3 regions of the Vibrio sp. MA40-2 genome follow, and region 3 is predicted to be linked to each of the others. Evidence: predicted binding sites of a transcription regulator. Region 3 holds the regulator's gene; each other region holds the start of a gene.

Region 1 (10,660 bases), on a different replicon from region 3:
ACGACAAGATATGTAACAAGTTTAAATGTTGACGCTTATATTCATGTAAACGTTTGATTTGCACATCAAAAATAGCGTTAGTATCTAACTCAATCGCCATATTGTCTTTAACCCAATCGGCAAGGCGCTGCTTGTTTTCTTTCTTAACCGCCATATATTGTTGTTGAAATTCTTTATCATCGGCAAATTTAGCGATTTGAGTTAATTGATCGAGGTCGGCAGGCCAGTCGGTACCAATTTTGTCCGAAATTAAATCAGAAAGACCAGGGTTACAGAACTTCAACCAACGACGAGGTGTTACGCCATTAGTAACATTTTGCAGTTTGTTTGGATATAACTCATTAAATTCAGGGAATAAGTCGCGTTTCACTAATTCAGAGTGAAGAGCGGCTACACCATTGACCGCGTATGAACCCACTACGCATAAATTGGCCATACGTACCATACGATGGAAACCTTCTTGAATAATAGAAAGCTTACGCTGTTTATCTACATCCCCCGGCCACTTAGCTCGCACTTCAATCAAGAATAAATGGTTAATTTGATAAATTATCTCCATATGACGCGGCAGTAAACGTTGAATCAGAGACTCACTCCACGTTTCTAGCGCTTCTGGTAACAAAGTATGATTAGTATAGGCGAACGTTTTAGAACAAATAGCCCATGCATCTTCCCAAGAAAGGTCACGCTCATCAATAAGGATACGCATTAACTCAGGAATAGAGATCGTTGGATGCGTGTCGTTAAGTTGGATTGCTTCATATTTAGGCAAATCCATAATGTCGTGCCCTGCTGCATCGTGACGACGAAGAATATCAGCGATAGAAGCCGCACTATGAAAATATTGCTGCATTAAACGAAGAGTTTTGCCTTTTTCATGGTTGTCATTTGGGTAAAGTACTTTTGTAATATTGCCTGAATCTATAAGAGCATGTTGTGCTTCAAAGTAGTCCCCATTATTGAAACTTTCTAATGAGAACGGCGCAATAGCTCGACATTCCCATAAGCGTAATGGATAAACTGTATCACTTTCATAACCAACGATAGGTAAATCCCATGGCATACCTTGCACTTGCATTCCTGGAACCCAACGGCGCTTCTCAACTCCATCAATATATTCAGATTCTACATGGCCATAAAAACCAATTTGCTGCGCATATTCCGGACGAGCAACTTCCCATGGGTAGCCTTCTACACCACGCCATGCATCCGGCGCTTCTTTTTGATGACCTTGTTCAAAAGATTGCTTAAATAGACCATATTCATAATGCAGTCCATACCCAATGGTCGGATATTCCTGTGCTGCACAAGAATCCATAAAACAAGCAGCCAAACGGCCTAAACCGCCATTTCCTAATGAAGGATCTCGTTCTTCTTCCAGTAAATCAGAAAGGCTTTGACCTAATTCGTTCATTGCATCTGTAATTTGGCTATACAAACCCATGCTGATTAAATTGTTTCCGGTCAAACGTCCAATTAAAAATTCCAGAGATAGGTAGTTAACACTTTTGGCATTTTTAATGGCTGGATCATTTTCTGTTTCAAGCAAATCAAATGTGGTTAATTCTGCTAAAGCACGTCCCATCGCTAGATACCATGCTCGCGAATCGGCATTCTCTACTGTTGTAGCGTAGGTTGCGGTTAAGTGCTTCTTAACATTAGCCTGAAAAGAGGCTTTATCGAATTTAGCTTGTTGAGTTGGTTTCATAACGATATCTCATAGTTTTCATTCATCTTTTGCTTATCCTGCATCGAATCATTAAGCAGAACATCCTCCCATTCATCAGGAGAAGGAGGAGGAGTATCTAGGGCGTAGAAACTCACCTCCCGCACATTTAAAGATCAAAGTCACATTGTTGCTGCCGATAAGGCAAATTCAAGTGACAAAGATCACGTGTACATCTCTTTACCTCGATTAGTCCTTGAAGACTAAAAGTAACCTACGAACAACTTACTATTAAAAGCAGCTTACTGTGAAAAGCAACATACTGTTAAAAGAATAGGTCTGGTCACAAAATAATTAAAGCTCAGAATTGTTTCAGTGACACTAATATGTACAAGTCAGCCTACTAATTACATCCCCCACCTAAACATTATGTGACGAGTAACTCAATTATGGGGCGTAGATGATCAGTAATATGCGCTGTGTCATACATATTTGAGAATAGGCATGTACGCAAGGGCAATGCTTAACGTAGGATGAGCTTTAAGCCGTTGTGGATCGGTAATTATGATTAACAAATGCTAACGTAATTATTTAGCATACATTGTTATAATGAAATACAACGATAGTTATTCCTCTGTCACACAATCACTTATTGAAACGAATTATGTTAATACCATCGAAATTGACTAGACCGAGTCGATTGCATAACGCAATCTTGAGACCAAGAGTACTCGATTTATTGCAACAAGCCCCCTTTTATAAACTGGTTCTTTTTCGATCGCCCGCCGGTTATGGTAAGACAACCATGGCGACTCAATGGCTTGCCGATAAAAGTGCCGTAGGTTGGTTTAGCATCGATGATAGTGATAATGACTCCTACCGGTTTGCAGACTATTTTATTCATGCAATAAATAAAGCAACCAATGGAAAATGTCTCATTTCAGAAACATTAGCGAAGAGACGACAGTTCTCTTCGCTCATCACATTATTTGAAGAAATATTTGTAGAATTATCCGATTTTTTTGATGAATTTTATGTCGCGCTCGACGACTATCACCTTATAAATTCAGACGAAATCCACGAAGCGATGCGCTTCTTTATAAAAAACATGCCGGATAATATGACTCTGGTGGTTACCAGTAGAAGTTCACCTCCTTTAGGTACCGCCAATCTACGAGTTCGAGATTTGATGATAGAAATTGACAATCAATTGCTAGCATTCGATACAGAAGAAACTACGCGATTTTTTAATCAACGTATCTCCGAAGGTATTGATGATACAACAGCGTGCAATTTACAATCTTATGTAGAAGGTTGGCCTTCAGCATTACAACTAATTGCGTTACAAGCCCAACACCAACAAAAAACCTTAGCACAATCCGCTGAATCGGTAGCAAAATTCAATCATGCTCATCTGTGGGATTACTTGGTTGAAGAAGTGTTTGATTTACTCGATTCAGAAACCAAAAACTTTTTGATGCGCTGCTCCATCTTAGAGACCTTCAATGATACCTTAGTTAACGACCTCACCGATCGAACCGATTCACTGGCTATGATCGAATCTTTAAATCGATTTGGTTTATTTATTTATCACTTAGAAGGAGAACAACACTGGTACCGTTTTCATCATTTATTTGCCGAATTTCTTACCCATCAAAGAAAAACCAATATCGCCAATGAAGAAGCCATATTACACCAAACAGCGGCTAAAACATGGCTAAAGTTGGATGTACCTTATCAAGCTCTCTTTCACGCCCAAAAAGCGCAAGACAGCGCACTTATAGGAAAAATAATTACCGATTCGGGCTGGAAAATGTTCAATCGAGGCGATCTAAAAGTACTCGATAATGCACTAAATACACTTGATAATGATTTACTATACAGCAATATGAAGTTGCCGCTATTGCGAGCGTGGTTGTCCCAGAGTCAACATAGATACGATGAAGTAGAAGATATGTTAACCGAATCGTTAGCTGAAATGAAACAGCAAAAAATATCATTAACCACCTCAGACCAAGGACAAGTCAATGCGTTACTTGCGCAAGTCTCCATCAATAAAAATGACCCTCAGCGAGCACTAGAATTTGCGGAACTAGCATTAAGTCAAATAGATACTACGATATACCGCAGCCGTATTGTGGCAACGTCAATTGTTGGAGAGGTTAACCATGTTTTTGGTCAACTTAATCGAGCTTTACCTCTAATGCAACAAACTGAAAAGTTAGCTCGCCAGCATCAGCTATATCACCAAGCTTTATGGGCCATCTTGCAGCAAAGTGAAATTCTAGTCGCGCAAGGTTTTGTACAGCCAGCATTTGAAATGCTAGATCATGCTTTCAAATTAATTGAAGATCAAAAATTGCAACGACTTCCACTGCATGAATTTGCATTGCGATCGAGAGCCCAAATTTTATGGTGTTGGAATCGATTGGACGAGGCAGAACAGCATGCATATAAAGGCATTGAAGTATTAGGTGCCACTGACCAAAGCAAACATCTACACAGTTATTCAATGTTAGCGCGAATAGCCGTTGGCAGGGGTGAACTAGACAAAGCCGCTAAATTTATTGCAAAAATAGAGCAATTACTGGAACAATCAAGCTATCACCTAGATTGGACAGCAAATGCGTCTCTCTCACTAATTCTTTACTGGCAAGCACGTAATAACAGTGAATCAATAAAACGATGGTTAGCCTCAGCTAGTCGACCTACAAACGCTAACAATCATTTTTTACAGCTGCAATGGCGCAATATAATAAGAGCGCAGATCTATGTCGGCCATTACGATGATGCCGCAACGAGCTTATGCTTTCTTTCCTTACAAGCACAAGAAGCAAACTTAATTGCCGACATTAATCGAAACTTGATTATTGAGGCGATATTGGCCATTAAAAAACAAAATGAAGTACTCGCCAGTGACAAGCTTGAGCAAGCGTTAAAAATGACCAACCAAACCGGGATAATTGGCGATTTTCTCATTGATGGCGCACTGATTGATCATTTATTACAAACGTTGGTTAACAAAGCGATGCTAGGTGAATTAGAAAAACACCGGGCGCAACAACTTATAAAAGATATCGCCATTAAACAGCGTAATCGATCGGTACATTTTGATGAAGAGTTTATAAACAAATTAGTCCATCACCCCGATATTCCCGAGCTAGTCAGAACCAGCCCTTTAACCCAAAGAGAGTGGCAAGTACTTGGTTTAATTTATTCTGGTTTTAGCAATGAACAAATTGCGCAAGAGCTCGACGTAGCAGGAACCACAATAAAAACACACATTCGAAATCTCTATCAGAAACTGAATATAACTAACCGAAAAAATGCAATTGAAACTGCAGAAAAATTACTTAACTTGATGAATTATTGAAAATAATGTGAATCAAAATAAGCCAAGCTATATGACCATATTGAAAGAGATTTTAATCAAAAAAAAACCAACCGCAAACAATGCGATTGGTTAATAGATAGTGTGAACAATGCTTATTCACTAACAACGTCAGTTGGCTAGGTGACCCTCGGCTTTAAGAAGGGTCATTTATAGTAATGCAGCATACATGCCAACTTATATAATTCGATTTCTTCGTCTATACGGCTATTATTTAGCCATATTTACTTTTTTATTGCATTATGCAAATTGCAAATTGCAAATTAGACGCAATTTGCTATGCTAACAGTTGCATTATTTATTAATTTGAGTCTTTTCTATGCTGACCAATTTCTTGTATACTCAGCGCTTAACTAATCAAACCGTTTCTCAATGAATTACTTAATCACTTTTATTAAAGGCCTCGCAATGGGGGCTGCAGATGTTGTACCTGGTGTATCGGGCGGAACCATTGCTTTTATCACTGGCATATATGACACGCTTTTACAAAGCATCCAACGAATCAATCCAACCCTAATTACTTTGTGGAAAGAGAAAGGCTTTAAAGCCGTGTTTACTCATGTAAACGGCTTATTTTTAATCAGTCTTTTTAGCGGCATTATTACCAGTATACTGACTTTAGCAAAAGTAATTTCATGGTTATTAATTACTCATCCTATCCCTCTTTGGTCATTTTTCTTTGGTCTGATTCTTGTTTCTGTTGTTCATATTGGTAAACAGATTAAGCATAGAGATTTCGTTAGAGGACTTTGCCTGCTTGTTGGGATTGCCGTAGCCTATGTTATTACGGTATTACAGCCTCTGGAAATGGAGCCGACCACGCTCAATTTTGTTATCGCAGGAGCAATTGCAATCTGCGCTATGATTTTACCGGGCATTTCAGGAAGCTTTATTCTTTTATTATTAGGCATGTATGCGCCAATATTAACCGCCGCCAAGTCAATACAAATCGATGTACTTTTGCTATTTGCAGGTGGCTGTGGCTTGGGTTTGCTTACTTTCTCTCATTTACTTTCTTGGTTACTAAAATCATTTAGAGATTCAACCTTAATGTTTTTAACCGGGTTAATGATTGGTACTTTGCCAAAAATCTGGCCTTGGAAAGAGACCATCAGTTGGAGAATGAACTCTCACGGTGAACAAGTACCACTGATCCAACACAATTTAACGCCCTTTCAGTATGAAACACTAACGTCAGAGCCACATCAGTTGGCGCTATCTATCGCCATGGTACTCATTGCCATAGGTGGAGTATTGCTACTGGAGAAGTATTCCAATCAAACTAAAGTTCAATAATACCGACGTTAAATAGTGCACTGATTAACACGATAACGGACATTTTAGAACGACAAGAAAATTCCACTTTTCTAACCTGAAAGGTACTTTTCTTGTCGCTATCATTTACTTACTGTCAATTTTTACTGCTTGCTTATCGACATTTGCGTCTTCTACGTATTCTTTTTCTGCTAGACGATTGGCAACATCTTGATGTTGTATCAAAAAATACCCCCCACTCAACACAATAAGCATACTTCCTATAATGGTCATTAAATCGGGTGTCTCGCCAAAAACCGTCATTCCAATGATGATAGCAAACACGAGCCGTGTGTAGCGAAAGGGCGACACAACTGAAACATCTCCAGTTCTCATGGCGATTGTCAATGAATAGTAAGCGATCACTCCAATTACTGTAGCACTAGCGATTTGCATACCAGCTGAAAAGTTAATGGTAAAATGATCGTCTTGATATAGCATTATACTAAGTCCTGCAGGTATCAATACAAAAAAACCATAAACACCTAACTGTAAGTTAGATAGCACCATAGGAGCAGCTCGTGTGGCAAGATCTCTGCCAGCAAAGCCGAGTGTTGCGATAACCGCAAATATCGACAAAACATCAAATCCATCAACACTGGGTCGAATAATAAATAAGACCCCGACAAAACCGACAATAATCGCCATCCAACGCTTTATACCAACGTGTTCTTTAAAAAACAGCGCCGCTCCAACCGCCACCACTAATGGTGTGGCTTGTAATATAGCTGAAGCACTTGATAATGCAGTTAAGGTAATCGCTAAAGCAAAAGTAAGCCGACCAACAATTTCACAGCTAGCGCGAATCAAGATTGGACGAGAAAGTATGGCAGGATGAAACACTTTTTGCTTATTTTTCCACGTGAGTAAAACAAATAATATCGTTCCACCGACACCAAAAAAAACCAGTACGACCCCAATAGGAACAGTTTTAGCCGCGGCTTTTATAAACATGTCTTCAATAGCAAAAGCCACCATCGAAAACATCATAAACAGGCTCCCTTTCAGATTATTAGACATCATGTCCTCAATTATTATATCGGTACCAAAAAGAATGTATGGCGACCAAAAAACAAAATGTACCTTATTTCAGCCTAAATTCCTTACTTAATAGTCGGAAAACAAACCAGATTAGGTCAAATTTGTACCAGATACAAAAAAAAACAGTTCCCTATAGACTAATCATGTGACTAATCATAATTTAGAATGTATTCTGTCACTAACATATTGTAATGTCATGAAATGACTATTGAAGGATTTAAATGACGGTTTCAGTTCTAATTTGTGATGATTCAAATATTGCGAGAAAGCAATTAAAAAAAGCCTTGCCTGATTCATGGCAAAGTGATGTCACTTTGGTGACGAATGGAGAAGAAGCTCTCGATGCTCTCAAAGCAGGTAGTTTCGACGTATTATTTTTAGATTTGACCATGCCAGTATTAGATGGCTTTGAAGTATTAATACGCATGCAATCTGAAGGAATACAAGTTAAAACATTTGTCGTATCTGCCGATCTTCAAGCAGAAGCAAAACGAAGAGTTGAAGCCAATGGTGCTCTCGACTTTATTACAAAACCGGCTTCGGCAACAACAATACTCGACGTTCTGAACAAACATAACTTATTATGATTAGTAGTTTACATTTCACGGAAGACCAACGCGATTATTTACAAGAAATTTGTAATATTGGCATGGGCCAAGCTGGAAAGTCACTTTCGGTACTTTTTGAGCAGTACGTAACCTTATCAATACCTGCGATTGAAGTGATTCATTCGAATGATTTAGCATCCGCTTTGCGTAAATTAATCCCAGAAAGTGAGATATCGGCGGTTAGACAAGGTTTTTTCACCCATGCAACAACATCCAAATTTAGTGGTGAATCACTAACCATTTTTAGTAATACAAGCTTTAGTGATTTGGCACAACTGTTGGCTTTTGACGAAGAAATCACCCCTTCTTTTGAACAAGAAACACTGTTAGAAATTTCAAATATCATTAACGGTGCATGTTTGAATGGCATTGCAGAACAGCTGTCTGAACACTTTTTTCATACGCCTCCCTCGCTGATTGGGCAATCTATTCCTGTCGACAGCTTACTAAATAAACAAGAAATTTCTTGGGATCACGCACTCTCCATCAAAATTGAATATCGTGTAGAAAAATATTCGTTTCAATGTGATCTACTATTGCTGCTACCTGATAGTTCCATAAAACATCTGCAAATTATCTTAAATAAGCTTCTTGATGAACTCTAACGTTATGCCAAGCGAACAATTTTCGTATACCGATAATGTATTAGGCTGCCTAGATAGCGGTGTTTTTGTTGTGGATAAAAACTTGACTGTTCAATTATGGAATCAGTTTATGGAAATTCACAGTAACTTTGCCGCAAGCGAGATTATTGGTTCGAGTATCTTAGATTATTTTAGTGAATTATCGAGTACCTGGTTTAAACGAAAAATTAACAGCGTTTTTTTACTCAACCATCAATCTTATACTTCATGGGAACAGCGGCCATATTTGTTCAAATTTTCTAATGGTCGTTCTGTGACTAGTGGTTTGGACCATATGTACCAAAATTGTTGCTTTACTCCTATTTGTGATGAAAACAATAAAGTGAAATATGTTTGCATAACCATTAAGGATGTCACCGACAACGCTATATCGACTATGCGCCTCAAAAGAGCGTATGCCGAATTAGAACGAGTTAGCAGCATTGATGGGCTCACGCAACTTTTAAGCCGTACTCATTGGGAACAACGTTTTGTTAATGAAGTTGAACGAATTGACAGATATGGTGGAACCGTTTCTGTCATCATGTTCGACATTGATCATTTTAAACAAATCAATGACCAAAATGGGCATTTATGCGGAGACGAAATACTGAGACAAGTCTCTAAACGGTGTGTCGACGCCCTACGCTCGGTAGATGTTATTGGTCGTTATGGCGGAGAAGAGTTTACGATTTTTTTGCCCGAAACCAATATTGAACAAACCAAGTTAGTGGCGGAAAAACTGAGAAAAAAAATCTGTGACCAACCATTTTATTACGATTCTGCAGAACTATTTATTTCAATCAGTGCTGGATTAAGTTGCTCATCTAGTGATCAAAAAAATCATTACGAAAAACTACTAAATGAAGCCGATATGGCTCTATATGAAGCAAAAGTTAACGGTCGTAACCAATGCATCAGTTACCGTAACGATCCACTTAATAAATAGCTCACGTAGTTTGTAAATAACCATTCACTACATTTAGTGTCACTACATTATATTAGTAGCAATATCAACGATTACACAGCGACTCGCCCCTGAATACACGATTACAAATATAATTTTCTCATCTGCGTTCAACAACACTTTGTCAACATGATCCGTCTTATAAATGCGACATCATCAAATACCCGTACTAGTTGCATATAAAACCATCAATATGTTGCTACTATGTAAACGTTCAGCACAATTTTGAGTTGCTAACCAATGACCAAATTGACTGAGTATGCATAGAGCACAGCATAAATTAATGGATACCCACCACTGGTTGACCAATTGACCGTCATTTCATTCAAGGATCTGGATATGAGAAAAGGTATTGCCTTCCTGATAACAATAGCCACTTCAGCTAACGCTATGGCCATTGATGCGAAACCCGCTACACAAGCAACGATAGATGCCAATAAAGAAGTATTCGCCTCACTGCCTTTTAATGATAAAAAAGATTTTGAGGATGCTCAACGTGGTCTTATCGCGTCACAAGATACGGTAACAATTAAAAATGCCAATGGTGATGTCATTTGGGATTTAGAGTCTTACAAGCAATACATCTCGTTAGATAAAGAATCGCCAGATAGCGTCAACCCAAGTCTTTGGCGAAATGCACAACTAAATATGATCAACGGTTTGTTTAAAGTAACCGATGGAATTTACCAAGTACGTGGATATGATTTATCCAATATAACCTTCATAGAAGGTAAAACAGGTTGGATAGTTTTCGACCCACTTATAACTAAAGAAGTCGCGAGCGCCGCGTTAAAATTTGTTAATCAAGAGCTCGGTGAACGTCCTGTCAAAGCGGTAATCTATAGCCATAGTCACATAGATCACTTCGGTGGTGTTCGAGGACTTATCGACGAAAAAGATGTTCTTTCTGGTGACGTACAAATTATTGCATCTAATGGCTTCGTTGAACATGCTGTATCTGAAAATGTCATTGCTGGTAATGCAATGGGTCGTCGAGCAATCTACATGTACGGCGCAATGTTGCCAAGAAATGAATTTGGTGGGATTAAT
Region 2 (10,660 bases), 400 kb from region 3:
TCATTAAAAAAGATAGCCATAGCAAACGCTGCTATTTGACCTTCAGAAACACTGTTGTCCGCAACACCTTGAATGAAAAATTGAATCTCTTGCTCAGTTAACGTTTCACCATCGCGTTTTCTACGGATAATTTCTTGAGGTAAATACATTAGAATTGTCCTACTTTTAATGGAAAAAGTAACCGCCCCTTCCAACATAGCCATCATTTAAAGATGCTAAATTATAAAGAGGCCATCTTTTGATTAGTAAGCGTTTGGATCCGCAACGTCTTTTGTTACTTCTAGTGTATTAAGTAAGCTGGTCAGTAGACTCGATGCACCAAAGCGATAATGCATATTGTCGGCCCAATCTGGCCCTAATATATCGTCAGCCATAGCTAAAAATTCCGCAGCATCTGCAGCAGTACGCACGCCACCAGCAGGCTTGAAACCTACCGTTTCGGCAACACCCAAATCTCGAATAACTTGCAACATGATTTTAGCCGCTTCTGGTGTGGCATTTACCGGTACTTTACCGGTGGAGGTTTTAATAAAGTTTGCACCTGCTTTTATCGACAATTCAGACGCTTTTCTAATAAGAGCTTCTTCTTTCAACTCGCCAGTTTCAATAATGACTTTTAATAAAACGTCACCACAAGCTTCTTTACAACGTTTCACCAACTCAAAACCCGTTGTTTCATCGCCGGCAATCAATGTGCGATAAGGGAATACAACATCCACTTCATCGGCACCATACGCTATCGCTGCTTTTGTTTCTGCTACCGCTATATCTATGTCGTCATTCCCATGTGGGAAGTTAGTTACTGTTGCAATACGAACATCTGGCGTACCTTGCTCACGAAGTGTTTTTTTAGCAATGGGAATAAAACGCGGGTAAATACAAATTGCAGCGGTATTACCAACGGCTGTTTTCGCATCACGACAAAGAGCGATCACCTTTTCATTGGTGTCATCATCATTTAGCGTGGTTAAATCCATAAGTTTAAGTGCACGTAGAGCTGCTACTTTTAAATCGCTCATTTCTATCTCCGATCAAAATATTCAATTTGTTTGCCAAAAAGTAAAACGAAACTAATCTATTTAAAAATTTTAGATTAGACATCACTTTTTGATTACGAAATGAACGGACTTGGTTCCTTGAAGACTTAATAGCTTCATTCAATCAAACTATTAATTGCCATCCCTGTCACCGCACAGTACCAATCTCATTTCTGGTACAACAATCTATGATTGCGGTATTTATCTATTTATCTATTTATCTATTTATTTAATGCCATACATCATGTTTGACACTGTCAAAATGCACCAAAACCTATAATTAATCACTCAACTAAAAATAATAGATAGTGAGACTATGTAGGTAATTGTGATGATTTTTTGTTAATATTTAAGATGTATACATTATAGCCTTTTCATTTAAATGTGATAGATGCAACATTTAAAGCAAACGTTTCCCATCTCAAAAAAAACAAATAATCTGACAATCGCCGTTAAATTAGCGGCATTCACTTTAATTTATTCCCAGAAAAACAAAACACGGGCGCAATTTCTTGCGTCCGTGTTTTACATTGGGTTTAAACGATAACTTTGAAGCTAACTTAATACCCTTGTAGCTAAATTACATTGCCGCCAATGATATACAAAAACCTGCGATAGTTGCTGCCATTAAGTTAGATAGTGTACCAGCACAAACCGCTTTAACACCCATGCGAGCAATGTCGTGACGTCGACCTGGTGCAATGCCACCCAAACCACCGAGTAAAATCGCGATTGAGGATAAGTTAGCGAATCCACATAGAGCAAAAGAGATAATCGCGGTTGTTTTCTCTGACATAACTTGACCAGTTGCAGCAACTACTTGCGCATTTTCACCCACATAAGGAACAAAGTTTAAGTAAGCGACGAATTCATTCACTATGGTTTTTTGACCAATGAAAGATCCTGCCAACGTTGCTTCTTCCCAAGGAACACCGATAAGGAAAGCAAGAGGAGAAAATACCCAACCTAAAATAAGCTCTAAGCTTAATGATTCATAACCGAACCAATTACCAATGCCGCCCAACATACCGTTGATTAGTGCAATCAAACCGATGAAAGCAATAAGCATCGCGCCAACATTAAGCGCCAGCTGCAAACCAGATGAAGCGCCACCTGCTGCTGCATCAATAACGTTAGCCGGTTTATCGTTGCCACCTTCTAAATCTGCTTGAATATCATTATCAAACTCTTCTGTTTCTGGCTTAATAATCTTAGCGAATAATAATCCACCTGGTGCCGCCATAAACGAAGCAGCCACCAGGTATTCTAACGGAACACCCATAGATGCGTAGCCAGCTAACACACCACCAGCAACAGATGCTAAACCACCACACATTACTGCAAATAGTTCTGATTGCGTCATTTTAGGTACAAATGGACGAACAACTAAAGGTGCTTCTGTTTGACCAACAAAAATATTGGCCGCTGCTGACATAGATTCCGCTTGTGAAGTACCAAGCGCTTTTTCTAATGCCCCACCAAGAATTCTAATTACCCACTGCATCGCACCGATGTAGTAAAGTACAGAAATCAATGATGAGAAAAATATCAATGTAGGCAACACTTGGAAAGCAAAGATAAAACCAAGACCATCGACAGAAAAACTCACTAAGTTACCAAAAAGGAAACTCGTTCCGCTTTTACCAAAATCGATAACACTGGCGACTCCGCTAGAGAAACCTCCTAATAAATCCTTCCCCCAAGGAACATAAAGTACAAATGCACCAAGGATAAACTGAATGGCAAATGCACCACCCACGGTTCGTAAATTAATTGCTTTGCGGTTGTCGGATAGAAGTACTGCAATCGCTATGAGTACAACCATGCCGATTAGGCTCATAAACAGGCTCATGGTTTATGGCTTCCTTATTTTAGTTAAATGGCGTGTGACAAAATGGATCTAAAAAGCGAGGCGATTATAAACAGACCTTTGAAAATAATTCAGTGCATAGATCACACTTACCAATTAAAAATCATGTAACAATTTTTCAAAATGAGATTACATTCACACTTACACCAGTAATAGTGTATTAATTGGCTATATTAACTTGCAATTAATCTAAAATATTATAGGCAGATAGACTATTTCGATAAAGCTGCTTTGCAACCGTTTGCTCTGACTCATTTCGCAGCATGATTAGCTCATTTAGCGTAATTGGCAGTTTTTTAGGGTGATTTTTTTGACCTTGATAACCATTAAGTGGCATATCAGGTGAATCGGTCTCAAGAACCAATGACTCTAAAGGTAATAAAGATATAGTATTTCGGGTTTTCTTCGCTCGAGGATAAGTAATAGAACCGCCGACACCGATATAAAAGCCTAAATTAATATAGTCGAGTGCTTGCTGATAACTACCAGTAAAAGCATGTATGATCCCTTTACAATCAAGCGGATGTTGCTTAATAAGCTTAATGATATCTTGATGGGATTTTCTGGAGTGCAAAATGAGCGGCAACTGATACTTATTGGCCAATCGAATTTGTTCTATAAGATAGTGCTTTTGCAGCTGTTCATCATTACTGGATTGATAAAAATCTAGACCACACTCTCCGATAGCAACACATTTCTCATGTTTTTGAGACAACTTGGTATCAAGTAAAATTAAATGTTGATCAAGATGCTGATCGGTATAATAAGGATGTAACCCTAATGAGAAATAAAGACTGGGGTATGTTGAACACAGTTGTTCTATTTTATCCCAATTAAAAACGCCACAACCTGGTATAAGAAACTTGTCTACACCTGCTGATTGCGCAATTTCCAATTGTTGAGCAAAATCATCATCGCTACAAAAATCCGATCGGTCTAAATGACAATGGGTATCAAATAACCGACAAGAGATTTCATTCATCTTTTCTCTCTTTATTGTCAAAAACATCTTGCTTCGTTATCGGTACACAACAACGTTTTTGCTCGGGTAACAATCCCATTCTCTTACACCAGTCATCGTAACGCTTAATTAACTTATTAAATTTATCAAACATACCTACCTCTCCTAACTGATACTTTAATTAATAGGTAAATCACATTTATTATAAATCATTCATCTAAAAAAAACGTTTATTGCACACTTATTAGCTATATTTGTTATTAGCTATATTTGTGTTAATTGGATCGATTTACCTTAATTCAACCATATATAGTCCAATCAAGAACGTTGCATTTTTATTAATTTGTAGAAAAACAGACTGACTACGGAGTAAATTCAGATAAAAAACGTGATATTGATCACATCATCATATGCTTAAATGTCGTGTTAGCTGATTTAGGTGTGAGCAAAATGCTTTTTTTTTTAGCACGCAAACGATAAACTGGGGAGTGATAACTGTTTATGTGTAAATTTCGCAAAAACAGATAACACAGTTGCATATAAATACAAATAGAACTCATTTATTGGTTATCAATTTTGGATTTCAACATAGGGATTATACAGTGAAAAAAACTACTCTAAAGCTAACTGCACTTGCGCTAGCCGTTTCTTCATTTAGCGTATTTGCAGCACCAACACCAGCCGTTATTTATGATACAGCAGGCAAATTTGACAAATCTTTTAACGAAGCAGTATTTCAAAACGGTGTAAAAGTACTTGAAGCTGAAAAAGGCATTAAAGTCCGCGAATTTGAACCACAAAATGAAGCCCAACGTGAACAAGGACTTCGTCGTTTAGCAAGCCGTGGCTTTAGCCCTATCGTAGCCGTTGGCTTCAATATGGCTTCAGCAGTAGAAAAAGTTGCTACAGAATTCCCAGACATCCAATTTACTATTATAGATATGGTTGTGGATAAGCCGAACGTGCAGTCAATTGTATTTAAAGAGCAAGAAGGATCTTTCCTTGTTGGTGCTTTAGCCGCTAAAGCTTCTAAAACAGGTACCGTTGGCTTTATCGGTGGTATGGATATTCCACTAATTCGTAAGTTTGCTTGTGGTTATGAGCAAGGTGCGAAATATGCCAACGCTGATGCTGTTGTTCTGCAAAATATGACGGGTTCAACACCAGCTGCGTTTGCTGATCCAGCAAAAGGATCTGAACTTGCTAAATCTCAATTTTCTAAAAATGCAGATGTAATTTATGCAGCAGCAGGTGGTACTGGCCTTGGTGTTTATCAAGCAGCTAAAGATGCAGGTAAACTGGCTATAGGGGTAGATTCAAACCAAAACCACCTTCAACCAGGTACAATGCTAACATCAATGGTTAAACGTGTTGGTGTTGCAGCAAAAGAGACTTGGATTGACAGCATGGAAGGTAATTGGGAGCCAGGCATAAAAGTTCTTGGTCTTAAAGAAGGCGGTGTAGCTTGGGCGTTAGATGCAAACAACGAAAGTCTGATAACAGAAGACATGAAAGCATACGCATCAGCTCTTGAAGCCGATATTATCTCTGGAAAAATCAGTGTTCATGATTATATGTCAGACAATACTTGCAACTACTAATTCTAGTATTATCAGTAGTTGAGTAATCTCTACGCCGTTGCTTTTGTAAAGTGTTAACTTTAGGCAACGGCGTACTTATAATTATTTTGCAGTTTAGGAATTCCACGTGACTCAAGCTCAAAATTTTGCCATTGAACTAAAAGAGATCAATAAGCGTTTTGGCGCCGTTCATGCTAACAAAGATATTGATCTAAAAATTCCCGCAGGCACTATTCACGGAATTATTGGTGAAAATGGTGCAGGCAAATCGACTCTAATGAGCATAATATACGGTTTTTATCTCGCCGATACTGGTTCAATGCTCGTAAATGGTCAGCCTTATAAACCTACTAATTCTCAAGAAGCAATTGCTGCTGGTATTGGCATGGTTCATCAGCATTTCATGCTCGTTGAGACTTTTACCGTATTAGAGAATATAGTGCTCGGGGCAGAAAGCGGCTGGAAGCTACAAGAAAGTTTGAGCTCTGCTAGGAAAAAGCTTGTCCAAATTGAAAAAGACTATGGCTTAGAGGTTCCTCTCGATGCAATAGTTGGTGAATTACCAGTCGGGTTACAACAACGAGTTGAAATTCTAAAAGCGTTATATAGAGACGCAAAAATACTCATTCTTGATGAGCCTACCGGTGTTTTAACACCACAAGAAGCTGACCACCTTTTCTCTATTCTTGATAAGCTTCGAGCTCAAGGCACAACCGTTATGATTATCACGCATAAACTGCGTGAAGTTCTGGCAATTACGGATAATATTTCCGTTATGCGTCAAGGAACAATGGTTGATCATGTTGTGACCGCGCAGACCAATCAAGATCAATTAGCCGAACTTATGGTAGGAAGAAAAGTCCTCCTTAAAGTTGAAAAAGAAGCAGCAAAACCGAAAAAAGCCCTGATTGATGTTAAAAATTTAAGTTATTTCGATAGCAGTAATGTTCAACGAATCAAAGATATCAGTTTTTCAGTTCGTGAAGGTGAAATTGTTGGTATCGCAGGGGTCTCGGGCAATGGTCAATCTGAAGTTCTGAGTTTATTGTCGGGTATTTTAAAACCTGCCTCAGGAACTATCGAACTTAATGGCCATATTCTCAGCCCTGAACAACCTAGTGATCCTCAACAAGTCAGAGCGATGGGCGTTGGGCACATACCAGAAGATCGCCACAAACAAGGTTTGATCAATAAGTTTGAAGCACAAGAAGCTTATATTCTCGGTTATCACAACCTGCCTAAATACAACAACGGATTACTACAAAATAAACAAGCAATTCGAGAACTCTGTCAGTCCAGTATGGATAAATGGGATGTGCGTCCAAATGATGTCTCTCTCAAAACCGCTAATTTTTCTGGTGGTAATCAGCAAAAGCTCGTTATTGCTCGAGAAATGGAAGAAGATCCAAATGTATTGCTTGTTGGACAACCAACCCGTGGCGTTGATATAGGTGCTATTGAATATATCCACCAGCAAATAGTCGCTACCCGTGACGCTGGAAAAGCCGTGTTATTAGTGTCGGTAGAGCTTGATGAAATAATGAGCTTAGCCGATAGAATTATTGTTTTGTTTGATGGAAGTATTGTTGGTGAAGTACTCCCTGAACAGGCTGATGAAAAAACATTAGGTTTAATGATGGCGAATATCGTCCCAGATCATGTTAAATCCCAAGGAGACCTATAATGAGTCAGGCCAAAATTCCTGCTTGGGTGACCGTTGCTTTACTACCAGCAATCAATGTCGTGGTTGCGTTCTTAGTTTCGGCATTACTCTTTGTTTATATCGATATTAGCCCTATTGATGCGGCAAAAGTTATGTGGACAGGTGCCTTTGGCTATGCCGAAGGGTTCGGTTACACCCTCTACTATGCAACCGGTTTTATCTTTACTGGTTTAGCGGTGTCAGTCGCTTTTCATGCTGGATTATTTAACATCGGTGGTGAAGGTCAAGCTTATGTAGGCGGTTTGGGTGTTGGATTAATCTGTCTAACACTTGGTGAATACGCACCATGGTATATCGTCTTCCCTTTCGCCATTATTGCTGGTGGTTTTTTTGGCGCAGCATGGGCATTTATACCCGCGTATTTACAGGCAAAAAGAGGGTCTCATATCGTTATTACTACGATTATGTTTAACTTTATTGCCGCGTCTTTAATGGCTTATCTATTAGTTGATATTTTAAAACCTGAAAACACAATGGCGACGGAAAGTCGCGTATTTGCAGTTAGTAGCTGGTTACCAAAAATGCACCAAATCCTTTCTGTTTTTGGTATCGAAATGGCCCCTAGCCCACTCAACTTGAGTTTTATTTTTGCCTTAGTCTGCTGTGTATTTGTATGGCTATTTATTTGGCATTCTCGCTGGGGATACGAAATCCGTTCAGTCGGCGCAAATGCATCTGCCGCTGGATATGCCGGCATTAACTACATTAAAATTGTGGTTATAACCATGCTTGTTTCAGGTATGTTAGCTGGTTTTTTTGGCTTAAACGTACTGCAAGGTGAACTCCATCAAATCAAACTCAATTTTGTTGAAGGATTTGGTTTTACCGGTATCGCAGTTGCACTAATGGGAAGGAACCACCCTATTGGTGTACTGTTAGCAAGTTTGCTTTTTGGCTTTCTGTATCAAGGTGGCGCTGAATTAAGTTTCGAATACGGTGTAGATAGGAACATCGTTGTAGTGTTACAGGGGTTAGTGATTTTATTCTCAGGAGCATTAGAACACATGTTTAGACCTACTCTAGAGCGAACCTATTTGAAATTGTTCGTTAAATCAGAAAATGGAGCAGCTTAATCATGTTTGAGACGATTATATTAATGCTTGATGCGACCATACGGGTCGCTACTCCACTTATTCTTGCTTCTTTAGCTGGTATGTTTAGTGAGCGTTCTGGTATTGTCAATATCGCACTAGAAGGCAAGCTTCTTGCTGCTGCTTTTACTGGCGCAGCCGTAGCACACGTAACAGGATCGGCATGGGTTGGCCTACTAGGTGGTGTAACGGTATCTATATTACTTGCTTTGCTACACGGTTTTGCTTCTATTACTCATCGAGGCGATCAAGTTGTTAGTGGTATGGCTATCAACATACTAGCAGCTGGGTTAACTGTTACTCTAGGTCGTCACTGGTTCCACCAAGGCGGACAAACACCAGCGCTTTCTGGTGATGCTCGGTTTGCTCCAATCAACTTACCGGGTGCAGATGCACTAGCTGATATACCTGTTATCGGCCTACTGTATTCCGAACTATTAAGTGGGCACTCAGTGTTAGAGTATCTAGTAGTGCTTATTGTACCTTTAGCATGGTATGTATTGTTCAAGACTCGTTTTGGCCTTCGTTTACGTGCAGTTGGTGAGTCACCCAATGCGGTTGATACGGCCGGTATATCCGTGGTTAAGATGCGTTATAGCGCCATGATCATATGCGGTACTTTAGTTGGTATTGGTGGTGTATACCTTTCTGTTGGTCAAACCGCTCAATTCATTCCTAATATGAGCGCAGGCAAAGGCTATATGGCATTAGCGGCTCTTATTTTTGGTAAATGGAAGCCATTTACCGCTATGGGAGCCTGCTTGCTATTTGGTTTCTTAGATGCGTTAGCAATTCGTTTACAAGGCGTCAGTATTGGTGAGTTCCAAATCCCAGTTCAGGCTATAGAAGCGATTCCTTATGTGTTAACGGTATTCCTTCTTGCTGGCTTTATCGGTAAAGCGATTGCACCTAAAGCAATTGGCGTGCCTTATACTAAGGAACGTGAATAACGTTTAATATTAAGTTTACTATTAGCGATTATTATTAACCAAAAATGGAGCCAATTGGCTCCATTTTTTCTTTATTAGTTACATTTATAAAAACAGTAACTAATAATCAGTAGAGTAAGCAGTTAAAAACTTAGTGCTCTCTAGTCGCTCTAAATACAATATCAGGGAAACGTTCTTGAGCGAGGTTCAAGTTAACCATCGTTGGCGCGATATAAGAAAGATTATCGCCACCATCTAGCGCTAAATTTGCTTGCCCTTTACGTTTAAAGTCATCCAATTTCTTTTCATCAGCACATTCAACCCAACGAGCAGTCGCAACGTTAACGCCTTCATATATGGCTTCAACGTTATATTCCGATTTCAATCGAGCTACCACCACATCAAATTGAAGCACACCAACCGCGCCAACAATCAGATCATTGTTTTGCAATGGACGGAATACCTGAACAGCGCCTTCTTCAGAAAGCTGCACCAAACCTTTAAGCAGCTGTTTTTGCTTTAAAGGATCTTTTAGACGGATACGACGGAAAAGTTCAGGGGCAAAATTAGGGATCCCAGAAAACTTCAGCGACTCGCCTTGGCTAAAGGTATCCCCTATCTGAATCGTGCCATGATTATGCAAGCCAATAATGTCACCCGCATACGCATGTGCCGCACGAGAACGATCTCCTGCCATAAAGGTCACAGCATCCGAAATATTTATTTGCTTACCAAGACGAACATGGTTCATCTTCATGCCTTGATTGTAGGTTCCAGAAACTACGCGCATAAAGGCAATACGATCACGGTGTTTAGGATCCATATTTGCTTGAATTTTAAAAACAAAACCTGAAAACTTTTCTTCTGTTGCTTCAACTTCGCGCTCATTAGCTTGACGAGGCAAAGGTAGTGGAGCCCACTCCGTTAACCCATCGAGCATGTGGTCAACACCAAAATTACCTAATGCTGTACCAAAAAATACTGGCGTTAGTTCACCAGACAAAAATAAATCACGATCAAATTCATGTGACGCGCCAATCACTAATTCCAACTCTTCTCGAAGTTGTTCAGCTAAATCATCCCCAATGGCAACATCCAGATCTGGGTTATCTAACCCTTTGATAACATTTCGTTCTTGGATGGTATGGCCTTGCCCTGTCGTATACAAGACTGTCTCATCCCTATGAATATGATAAACCCCTTTGAACTCTTTACCACAACCAATAGGCCAAGAAATTGGCGCACAAGCGATTTTCAGTTCGTTTTCTACCTCATCTAACAGTTCCATTGGATCACGGATATCTCGGTCCAATTTATTCATAAATGTAACAATGGGAGTATCTCGTAGACGCGTAACTTCCATAAGTTTTCGCGTACGATCCTCTACCCCTTTTGCTGCATCTATAACCATTAAGCAGGAATCAACTGCAGTTAGCGTTCGATAGGTATCTTCCGAGAAATCTTCGTGC
Region 3 (10,660 bases):
ATGGGTGTGAAGTGGTGGCGTTTGTTGCCGATGTAGGTCAAGGAGCAGAAGAACTAGAAGGCGTAGAAGAGAAAGCTATTGCCTCTGGTGCATCTGAAGTTTATGTCGCTGATCTAAAAGAAGAGATGGTAAAAGACTATATTTACCCATCACTTAAAACCGGTGCATTATATGAAGGTAAGTATCTATTAGGTACGTCTATGGCACGTCCAATTATCGCTAAAGCTCAGGTTGAATGTGCACGTAAAGTTGGTGCAGATGCGTTGGCGCACGGTTGTACAGGTAAAGGTAATGACCAAGTACGTTTTGAAGGCGCATTTGCTGCATTAGCCCCTGATTTGCATGTTATCGCACCATGGCGTGAGTGGGATCTTGTTAGTCGTGAAGAGTGCTTAGATTATCTTGCAGAACGTAATATTCCTTGTACGGCTTCGCTAACAAAAATTTATTCTCGTGATGCTAATGCTTGGCATATTTCTACGGAAGGTGGCGTACTAGAACAAACTTGGAATGCACCGAATGATGATTGTTGGGCATGGACTAAAAGCCCAGAAGATGCACCAAATGAAGCTGAATATGTCACATTGAAAGTTGAAAATTGTGAAGTAGTTGCAGTTGACGGTAAAGAAATGTCGCCATACGACGTACTCATGTCTTTAAATGAAAAAGGTGTTGAGCATGGTATTGGCCGAATCGATATCGTAGAAAACCGTTTGGTTGGTATGAAGTCTCGTGGTTGTTATGAAACACCAGGAGGAACCATCATGATGGAAGCACTGCGTTCAATTGAACAACTTGTGTTGGACAAGAGTTCATTTGAATTCCGAGAAGAACTGGGTGTTAAAGCGTCTCACCTTATCTATGATGGCCGTTGGTTTACTCCATTATGCGAATCTATTCTTGCCGCGACAGAAAGTCTAGCGAAAGATGTTAATGGTGAAGTGGTTATCAAACTTTACAAAGGACAAGCAACCGCGACACAGAAGCGTTCAGAAAACAGTTTGTATAGTGAACAATTCGCAACATTTGGTGAAGATGACGTTTATGATCAAAGCCATGCAGAAGGGTTTATTCGTTTATATTCTTTGGCGAGTCGTATTCGTACTTTGAACTCTCAAAAGTAATTAATTAGAATGAACAAAAATTAATATAGCAGATGCTTGCTTCTCGGTTGTATATCGCTAGTATCTACAACCGAGTATTGAGTAGCATTACAACACCAACTAAAAATAATAATTAGCTTCCGTTTAGATCAGGAGAGACACAATGGCATTATGGGGCGGTAGATTTACCCAAGCAGCAGACACTCGGTTCAAAGACTTTAACGATTCATTGCGCTTTGATTACCGATTGGCTGAGCAAGACATTGTAGGTTCAATCGCTTGGTCTAAAGCGCTGCGTTCTGTCGGTGTATTAAACGAGGTGGAGCAGCAAAAGCTGGAACTCGCGTTAAATGAACTAAAATTAGAAGTAATGGAAGACCCGGAGCAGATCTTAAAATCTGACGCTGAGGATATTCACAGCTGGGTCGAACAACAATTGATCAGTAAAGTTGGTGATTTGGGCAAGAAACTGCACACGGGTCGCTCGCGTAATGATCAGGTTGCTACAGATCTTAAGTTGTGGTGTCGTCAACAAGGTCAGCATTTACTGCGTGTAATGGATCGTTTGCAAAATCAATTAGTTGATGTTGCTTCTCAGCATCAAGCAACAGTATTACCGGGTTATACCCATTTACAACGAGCTCAACCTGTCACTTTTGCACACTGGTGTCTAGCGTATGTAGAAATGTTTGAACGTGATTACTCACGTTTGGGTGATGCCATTAATCGTTTAGATACCTGTCCATTAGGCTCAGGAGCCTTGGCTGGTACGGCTTATCCTATGGATCGTCAAGACTTGGCCCACAATCTTGGCTTTAGACGAGCAACCCGTAATAGCCTTGATTCCGTTTCAGATCGAGACCATGTGATGGAGCTGATGTCTATCGCTTCTATTTCTATGCTGCATTTATCTCGTCTAGCGGAAGATATGATTTTTTATAACTCAGGTGAATCTAATTTCATCGAGTTAGCCGATACAGTGACTTCCGGCTCTTCTTTAATGCCACAGAAGAAAAACCCTGATGCATTGGAATTAATCCGTGGTAAATGTGGTCGCGTATATGGTTCATTAGCGGCGATGATGATGACAGTTAAAGCCTTGCCTCTTGCTTATAACAAAGACATGCAGGAAGATAAAGAAGGTTTATTCGATGCCTTAGATACATGGAATGATTGCATGGAAATGGCGGCGCTGTGTTTTGATGGATTAAAGATCAATAAAGAGCGTACATTGGAAGCGGCGAAGCAAGGTTACGCCAATGCCACTGAGCTAGCAGATTATCTTGTTGCCAAAGATATACCATTTCGTGAAGCTCACCATATTGTTGGGGTCGCGGTAGTTGGAGCAATAGAGAAAGGTTGTGCGCTAGAAGAGTTATCTATTGCCGAATTAAAAGTATTTTCTGAAGTGATTGAAGAAGATGTTTATGACATTTTGACCATTGAGTCGTGCTTAGACAAACGTTCAGCTCTTGGTGGCGTTTCACCAAAACAAGTTGCCTACGCGGTAGATCATGCACAACAACGGCTTGAAAAAAGAAATGTCTCCGCGATTAAAGTTCGCTCTGCAAGGCTTACTGACATCGACGCTTTAGAAGGTATGGTCGCCTACTGGTCGAATATGGGAGAAAACCTACCTCGAAATCGTAATGAATTAATTCGAGATATCGGCTCGTTTGCCGTAGTTGAAAATCAAGGCGAAGTGACTGGTTGTGCCTCTCTTTATGTTTACGATTCAGGCTTAGCTGAGATTCGATCACTTGGTATTGAGGCCGGGTGGCATAAACAAGGGCAGGGCACAGCTATTGTTCAACATTTGATAAACAAAGCTAAACAGATGGCGATACAAAAAGTGTTTGTGTTAACACGAACGCCAGAATTCTTTATGAAGCAGAACTTCTTGCCAACCTCCAAGAGTTTACTGCCGGAAAAAGTATTAAAAGACTGTGAACAATGCCCAAGAATTCACGCATGTGATGAAGTGGCGCTAGAAATTGATCTTTGTGAGCAAACCATTATCCGAACTAACGTGGCATAACTATTTGAAAAATAACGGTTAAATTAGTTAATTAGCAAATCCTAAAAAAATAATATTTTTTTTGGGAACAATTTAGGAAAAGCCCGGTCTTAATAAGTACCACTGCTTTTTCTTAGAAGAATCTAAGAAAGCCCCTATCCGGATTGGATTAGGGGCTTTTTCTTTATTTAAGCCTAATTTTTATTCACTGAAATCTAAATTTGTCTAAGGCGATAATTCTACATCCGACCAATATGCAACCACCGTTTGTTTTTTGTACTATGCTAAAAACAAAAATTCGACGGCTTTTGTGAGAGCAACCAGTTTATTTTTGAACATTTAATGTAATTTTTTGCATTAACGATTGAGCTACTTAACATCTTGCAATAATTTCTAGTCATTCAGGATTGCTTAAATATAACCAGACGTATATTATTTATACTCATATAAACATACAATAGTATTTTTGGGAGTTAGACATGACAAAACCAGTAATCGGTTTTATCGGACTTGGCCTTATGGGCGGTAACATGGTTGAGAACCTACAAAACAGAGGCTACGAGCTGAATGTTATGGATCTTAACAAAGAAGCAGTAGCAACTTGTGTTGCTCGCGGTGCTAAAGAAGCCACTTCTGCTAAAGAACTAGCGGCAGCAAGTGACATCGTTATGCTTTGTCTTACTACTTCTGCTGTAGTTGAAAAACTCGTTTACGGCGATGACGGTATTCTTGCGGGAATTAAACAAGGTTCAGTATTAATTGACTTTGGTACTTCTATCCCTGCATCTACTCGTAAGATCGGTGAAGCTCTTGCTGAAAAAGGAGCCGGTATGATCGATGCTCCTCTTGGTCGTACTCCAGCACACGCTAAAGATGGTCTATTAAACATCATGGCCGCTGGCGACATGGATACATTCAATAAAGTTAAACCAGTACTAGAAGAACAAGGTGAGAACGTATTCCATCTTGGTGCTCTAGGTGCAGGTCACACAACTAAGCTTGTAAATAACTTTATGGGCATGACAACTGTTTGTGCAATGTCTCAAGCTTTCGCTGTTGCTGATCTTGCTGGTGTTGATCGCCAACAACTATTCGACATCATGTCAGCGGGTCCTTCTAACTCTCCATTTATGGGCTTCTGTAAAAACTATGCAGTTGACGGCGTAAGTGACTTAGGTTTCTCAATTGCCAATGCAAACAAAGATTTGGGTTACTTCCTAAAAATGGTAGAAGATCTAGGTACTGAATCTAAGATCGCTGAAGGTTCTTCTGCTAACCTTCAAGCTGCATTTGATGCTGGCTTAGGTAACGGTAACGTACCTGAAATTTTCGATTACTTTCTTAAACTAGAGAAGTAATTCGAACTCGACCTTACTATCTTGTCTAACCTGTTTAGAGTGACGCAAGGTAGTAAGGTTATATTTTGTTTTTCTTTTGTAATGGAATAATGACAAATTTAAACAGAAGATGAAGAAACAACATAAAATTAAATGCAAATCCTGCAACCATTAGCGCAATTGATTCCACACTTCTTAGATCATTCCTATAAAACCACCACCAGACAACCCAACATAAAACAGATAACACGGTTAACTGATTCATGCACTGTTGACATCGTCCAATTTTTTCCCAAAACCCATTACTATGACAATATTTGCAAGCCATCATCTTTACCTAATCCGTTGTTAGTAAGATTTTGAACCAGTCTCTGATCCAGTGCAATAACAACCTCTATATTGGTCAAAAATCGGTTTTCATTCAAAAAAAAACAATTTAATAAAAAAAATGTCGTTTCTGAGGTAAAAATTTGATTTTTCCCCTTGGGATTTTGCACATGATCCCCAACATAACTTTCACGCGCTGAGAATTCAGCACTTTATCTATTAAATGAAACAACAATCAGGAGAGACGACCTCATGAATATTCGTCCTTTACACGACCGTGTTATCGTTGAGCGCAAAGAAGTTGAATCAAAATCTGCAGGTGGCATTGTATTAACTGGATCGGCTGCAGAAAAATCTACTCGCGGAACTATTCTCGCTGTAGGAAAAGGCCGTATTCTAGAAAATGGCACTGTTCAGCCTTTAGATGTAAAAGTTGGTGATGTAGTTATTTTTGCAGAAGGCTACGGCACAAAAACTGAAAAAATAGATGGCAAAGAAGTATTAGTCATGTCTGAAAACGACATCATGGCAATTGTTGAATAAGCATACGTTGAGTAATTCACTCTTAAACGACAAGCAAATATAAATAGTATTTAGGAAAGGATATATAAGATGGCTGCTAAAGACGTAAAATTTGGTAATGACGCACGAATCAAAATGCTAGAAGGTGTAAACGTTCTGGCTGATGCTGTAAAAGTAACGCTTGGGCCTAAAGGCCGTAACGTTGTATTGGATAAATCTTTCGGTGCACCAACCATCACTAAAGATGGTGTTTCTGTAGCGCGTGAAATTGAACTAGAAGATAAGTTCCAAAACATGGGCGCTCAAATGGTTAAAGAAGTGGCTTCTCAAGCAAATGACGCCGCTGGTGATGGAACGACAACAGCAACAGTATTGGCTCAGTCAATCATTACTGAAGGCCTTAAAGCGGTTGCTGCTGGTATGAACCCAATGGACCTTAAACGTGGTATCGACAAAGCGGTTGTTGCCGCAGTAGAAGAGCTTAAAGCTCTATCTGTACCATGTGCTGATACAAAAGCGATTGCACAAGTAGGAACGATTTCAGCGAACACTGATGAAACCGTTGGTAACATCATTGCTGAAGCAATGGAGAAAGTAGGTCGTGACGGTGTTATTACTGTTGAAGAAGGCCAAGCACTTCAAGATGAACTTGATGTTGTTGAAGGTATGCAGTTTGACCGTGGTTACCTATCTCCTTACTTTATTACTAACCAAGAAGCGGGTGCGGTTGAATTAGAAAACCCATTCATTCTTTTGATTGATAAAAAAGTATCGAATATCCGTGAGCTGTTAACCACTCTAGAAGCGGTTGCTAAAGCCTCTCGTCCACTGCTTATCATTGCAGAAGATGTTGAAGGTGAAGCGTTGGCTACATTGGTAGTAAACAACATGCGTGGCATCGTGAAAGCTGCAGCAGTTAAAGCTCCAGGGTTCGGTGATCGTCGTAAATCAATGCTACAAGATATCGCGATTCTAACTTCTGGTACGGTTATCTCAGAAGAGATTGGTTTAGAACTAGAGAAAGCTACATTAGAAGATCTAGGTCAAGCGAAGCGCGTTATCATCACTAAAGAAAATACAACCATCATTGATGGTCTTGGTGAAGAAGCAATGATTCAAGGTCGCGTTGCTCAAATTCGCCAACAAATCGAAGAAGCGACATCAGATTACGACAAAGAGAAACTACAAGAACGCGTAGCGAAACTTGCTGGCGGTGTTGCAGTAATCAAAGTTGGCGCAGCAACTGAAGTCGAAATGAAAGAGAAGAAAGACCGTGTAGAAGATGCGCTTCACGCAACTCGTGCTGCGGTTGAAGAAGGCGTCGTTGCTGGTGGTGGTGTTGCTCTTATTCGCGCTGCTTCTAAAGTCGCGGGTCTTGAAGGTAGCAATGAAGAACAAAATGTTGGTATTCGTGTTGCTCTTCGAGCAATGGAAGCGCCTTTACGTCAAATCGTTGAAAATGCAGGTGAGGAAGACTCAGTTGTTGCTAACAACGTTAAAGCAGGCGATGCGAGCTATGGCTACAATGCCGCCACAGGCGAATACGGTGATATGCTTGAAATGGGTATCTTAGATCCAACTAAAGTAACGCGCAGTGCACTACAGTTCGCTGCATCGGTTGCTGGACTAATGATCACAACTGAAGCAATGGTTACTGATGCTCCAGCTAAAGATGCTGGTGCTGCAATGCCTGATATGGGCGGCATGGGTGGTATGGGTGGAATGCCAGGAATGATGTAAAATTCCGCTACCTATGTGACTAAAGTTTAGCGTTTATGTTAAACCGGTTGGGTGTGTCCAGATATATGCCCAACCAAGTTGCAAGCACCATCAATTAGAAGCACTTACATAAAAGCTATTCTAATTTTATCGAAAAAAAAAGCAGCGTTTCCGCTGCTTTTTTAGTTTGTTTTTTATAGACGGTTCCGTATTAACGAATGAACGTTAGCGAGTACCGTAAACAACGATAGTTTTACCGTGTGCAGAAATTAAGTTCTGCTCTTCAAGCATTTTTAAAATACGTCCAACTGTCTCACGTGAACAGCCAACAATTTGTCCAATCTCTTGACGAGTAATTTTGATCTGCATCCCATCAGGGTGAGTCATTGCATCAGGTTGTTTTGCTAAATTAAGAAGTGTTTGAGCAATACGACCAGTCACATCTAAGAAGGCCAAATCGCCTACTTTTTGGCTTGTCGTTTGTAGACGACTTGCCATTTGAGACGAAAGACGCATCAAAATATCTGGGTTAACTTGAATAAGCTGACGGAATTTCTTAAACGAAATTTCAGCAACTTCACAAGGTGATTTAGCTCGTACCCATGCGGTACGTTCTTGGTCTTCTTCAAAAAGGCCTAGCTCACCGATGAAGTCACCTTGGTTAAGGTAAGAAAGAATCATCTCTTTACCTTCTTCATCCTTGATAAGCACAGCCACAGAGCCTTTCACAATGTAATACAGAGTTTCCGCTTTTTCACCCGCGTGGATAAGCGTACTCTTTGATGGATATTTATGAATATGACAGTGTGAAAGAAACCACTCTAACGTCGGATCGGTTTGAGGTTTACCTAGAACCATAATTATCTCACTATTATCTGCAGGGCCTACTTAAGCAGCGTTCCTTTGCCACGTCCCTATATTTCGGTGACGTTAGCATAGGATTTCTTAATCAAAGCTGCAAGCTACATATGTATGTCTGTTAAGAATAGTATCCTTTTTTTCAGGTGATTTCTTGATTTTGATCGCTCTCAAATCCCTATTTTATACGCAAAAATGTGCACGTCATCACGGTATAACAAACAAAGCCGCAAGTTGTGTATAAATTAACCTATTTTGCCTGTTTCGATTAACTGCTGAAGCACGGGTCTAATAATTAATTCCATAGCAAAACTCATCTTGCCACCTGGAACAACGAGTGTATTGTGGCGTGAAACAAATGAGCCATCAATCATGGCCAACAGATAAGGAAAATCGACATTTTTCATGCCACGTAAACGAATAACCACAAAACTTTCGTCTAAACTGGGTATTCCTTTGGCGTTAAGAGGGTTCGAAGTGTCAACCGTTGGTACGCGCTGAAAGTTAATATGTGTGCGAGAAAATTGAGGCGTAATATAATTTAGATAGTCATCCATTGAGCGAACGATTGAATCGGTCACGGCTTCTCTAGAGTGTCCTCTATCTCTAGTATCGCGTACGAACTTTTGAATCCATTCTAAATTAACAATCGGCACCATACCGATAAGCAAGTCAGCGTGTTGCGATACATTCACCTCACCATCGACCACCGCGCCATGTAAGCCTTCATAAAAAAGCACATCACTGTTTTCGGGTAAATCTTGCCAAGGGGTAAAGGTTCCTGGCATCTGATTATAAGGTACGGCTTCATCAAAGGAGTGCAGATAACGCCTTACTTGTCCTTTGCCTTCTTCTCCATATTTCTTAAAGAATTGCTCTAATGCCGGAAAGTCGTTTGCTTCTGGGCCAAAATAACTGATGTGTCGACCTTGTTCTTTAGCTTTACGAATTTCGATGTCCATTTCTGGACGAGTGAACTTATGGAAGCTATCTCCTTCAACCCATGCGGCTCTAACGTTCATCATATTAAACATTTTTCTAAATGCTTCTGAAGTTGTCGTTGTTCCTGCGCCAGATGAACCTGTAACAGCGATAACCGGATGTTTTGCGGACATGATATCCCTTGTTATTAAATTAGATTAAACGGTGTAATTTGCTAGTTTATGGGATTATCTAAAAAGAATAAATGCTTTACTTTTGCCAGTTAAAATTCGCCTTTGAGTTTTATATCAACGGTTTCATGTAATTCTGAAAACACGATAACGGCGTCACCCACTGTAAGTTGTTCTTTTACTTGCGCTACTTTCTCATCGAGCGTTACTTCATTTTGCCCATAATCCGTTCCTTCTCTCAGAACAAACTCTTTAATTAAATTATCCAGCGTGTCGGTTTCAATCTCTTGCCATGGAATGATCATGTGATTTTTACACCTCTGTGTGGATGTTTTGATAATAGTTTGGCAATGTTTCTTCCAACCAAAATTGAGGATTAGCCATTGAACCAGTTAGAAAACCCACATGTCCCCCTTGTTCAAATAGTCGATAATGTATGTTTTTGTTTAGAGTAAACTTGGGGATCACTTGGTCGGTCATAAATGGATCATCTTTAGCATGAATTAGTTGCAAAGGAACGGTGACATCATTGAGTACATTCATTCCCGAACATCGGCGGTAATAATCATGAGCACTTTTAAAATTATGCAGAGGGGCGGTGATAAGATCATCGAATCCGTGCAGAGTTTTCAGCGCGTGTATGGTGTCGACCGATACCCCAATAGCTTGGTTTAATTGGTTGTGTTTTTTCAGCGCGTTTTTCTTTAATGAACTTAATAAATAGTTACGATATATCTTAGAAAATCCTCGTTCAATACGAGACGAACATGCCGCGAGATCCAGTGGTGCAGAGACTACAGTTGCTGCTTTTACAATAGGATCGTCACTATATTTTGCCAGATAGTTTACTAACATATTGCCACCAAGAGAGACACCGACAGCGACAATAGGTTGATTTGGAAACAGTTTACGAAAATATTCAAGCACAAAGCGGGCGTCTTCAGTTTCTCCTGAATGGTATGCTCTGGCCAACTTGTTTGGCCTACCACTACAGCCTCTAAAGTGCATCATGACAGAGAGCCAACCATGTTGCGCGAAAGCGTGCATAAGTCCATTTGCATATGGGCTGTAAAAACAGCCTTCTAAGCCATGAAAAAGCACAAATATTGGTTTGTTTTTTGCTGAATCAGTGGTTCGGTCTTCACTCCAAGCGAGATCAAGAAAATCGCCATCGAGTGTGTCTAAGGTCTGCCATTGAGCGGTAAAGAGTGGTTTTTTTCTAATAAATCGGGGAATGACGGTTTGAATATGTGGATTGCTTAATCCACGAGCAGCTTTAAATTCGGTCATAATAGTGAGTCATCGATTGATGTGGAGTTGATTCTGCATTGATTCTAACAGAGATCAGTTTATCGATGATGTGAAAATTTATAATTGTTAGTTTGATACTAACTTAACTGTGATTTTATGAACTGGTTTTGGTGGAATGCTTTGCAAAAGTCGCTGTAAAAAGGTGTTCGGCATTAAGTGAACGACAGTAAGCCAATGTTAATGGTTCTTTGTTGTTGGTAGTGAGTTCTAAGGTATTGATACATTGAACTAAATCGGACTGTTGTTGTTTTTCTAATAATAGTTCAAATTCTAAAGATTCTCGATATAAGGTTGCAGGTACATGCGATTTGGTTTTCTTGCGAAGTTTTCGATAGTGAAGAAGTAGTGTTTCTG

Evidence for each region. The regulator CRP, encoded in region 3, controls carbon source genes, mostly activating them, when cyclic AMP is high. The targets are predictions, from matches to a motif close to TGTGANNNNNNTCACA.
Region 1: ACLKML_RS06005 (glycogen/starch/alpha-glucan phosphorylase) is a predicted target of CRP. The motif match lies at 1,880-1,895, and genes of this name have one in related genera.
Region 2: ACLKML_RS14855 (NupC/NupG family nucleoside CNT transporter) is a predicted target of CRP. The motif match lies at 3,032-3,047, and genes of this name have one in related genera.

Annotation. Positions count from the first base shown of each region.
Region 1 is NZ_CP178627.1:1,341,345-1,352,004, reverse strand. It holds gene ACLKML_RS06005 (glycogen/starch/alpha-glucan phosphorylase) at 1-1,708, opposite strand, end outside; gene malT (HTH-type transcriptional regulator MalT) at 2,331-5,039, shown strand; gene ACLKML_RS05995 (DUF368 domain-containing protein) at 5,430-6,353, shown strand; gene ACLKML_RS05990 (DMT family transporter) at 6,459-7,391, opposite strand; gene ACLKML_RS05985 (response regulator) at 7,634-7,999, shown strand; gene ACLKML_RS05980 (hypothetical protein) at 7,996-8,625, shown strand; gene ACLKML_RS05975 (diguanylate cyclase) at 8,615-9,592, shown strand; gene ACLKML_RS05970 (alkyl/aryl-sulfatase) at 9,950-10,660, shown strand, end outside.
Region 2 is NZ_CP178628.1:1,583,849-1,594,508, reverse strand. It holds gene deoA (thymidine phosphorylase) at 1-149, opposite strand, end outside; gene deoC (deoxyribose-phosphate aldolase) at 243-1,019, opposite strand; gene ACLKML_RS14855 (NupC/NupG family nucleoside CNT transporter) at 1,618-2,889, opposite strand; gene ACLKML_RS14850 (TatD family hydrolase) at 3,092-3,889, opposite strand; gene ACLKML_RS14845 (hypothetical protein) at 3,882-4,022, opposite strand; gene ACLKML_RS14840 (BMP family ABC transporter substrate-binding protein) at 4,471-5,469, shown strand; gene ACLKML_RS14835 (ABC transporter ATP-binding protein) at 5,576-7,132, shown strand; gene ACLKML_RS14830 (ABC transporter permease) at 7,132-8,244, shown strand; gene ACLKML_RS14825 (ABC transporter permease) at 8,247-9,212, shown strand; gene prfC (peptide chain release factor 3) at 9,343-10,660, opposite strand, start outside.
Region 3 is NZ_CP178628.1:1,187,532-1,198,191, forward strand. It holds gene ACLKML_RS13110 (argininosuccinate synthase) at 1-1,124, shown strand, start outside; gene argH (argininosuccinate lyase) at 1,267-3,141, shown strand; gene ACLKML_RS13120 (NAD(P)-dependent oxidoreductase) at 3,600-4,478, shown strand; gene ACLKML_RS13125 (DUF3624 domain-containing protein) at 4,537-4,785, opposite strand; gene ACLKML_RS13130 (co-chaperone GroES) at 5,037-5,327, shown strand; gene groL (chaperonin GroEL) at 5,397-7,046, shown strand; gene crp (cAMP-activated global transcriptional regulator CRP) at 7,251-7,883, opposite strand; gene ACLKML_RS13145 (phosphoribulokinase) at 8,129-8,998, opposite strand; gene ACLKML_RS13150 (YheU family protein) at 9,088-9,300, opposite strand; gene ACLKML_RS13155 (hydrolase) at 9,308-10,285, opposite strand; gene ACLKML_RS13160 (TIGR02444 family protein) at 10,401-10,660, opposite strand, start outside.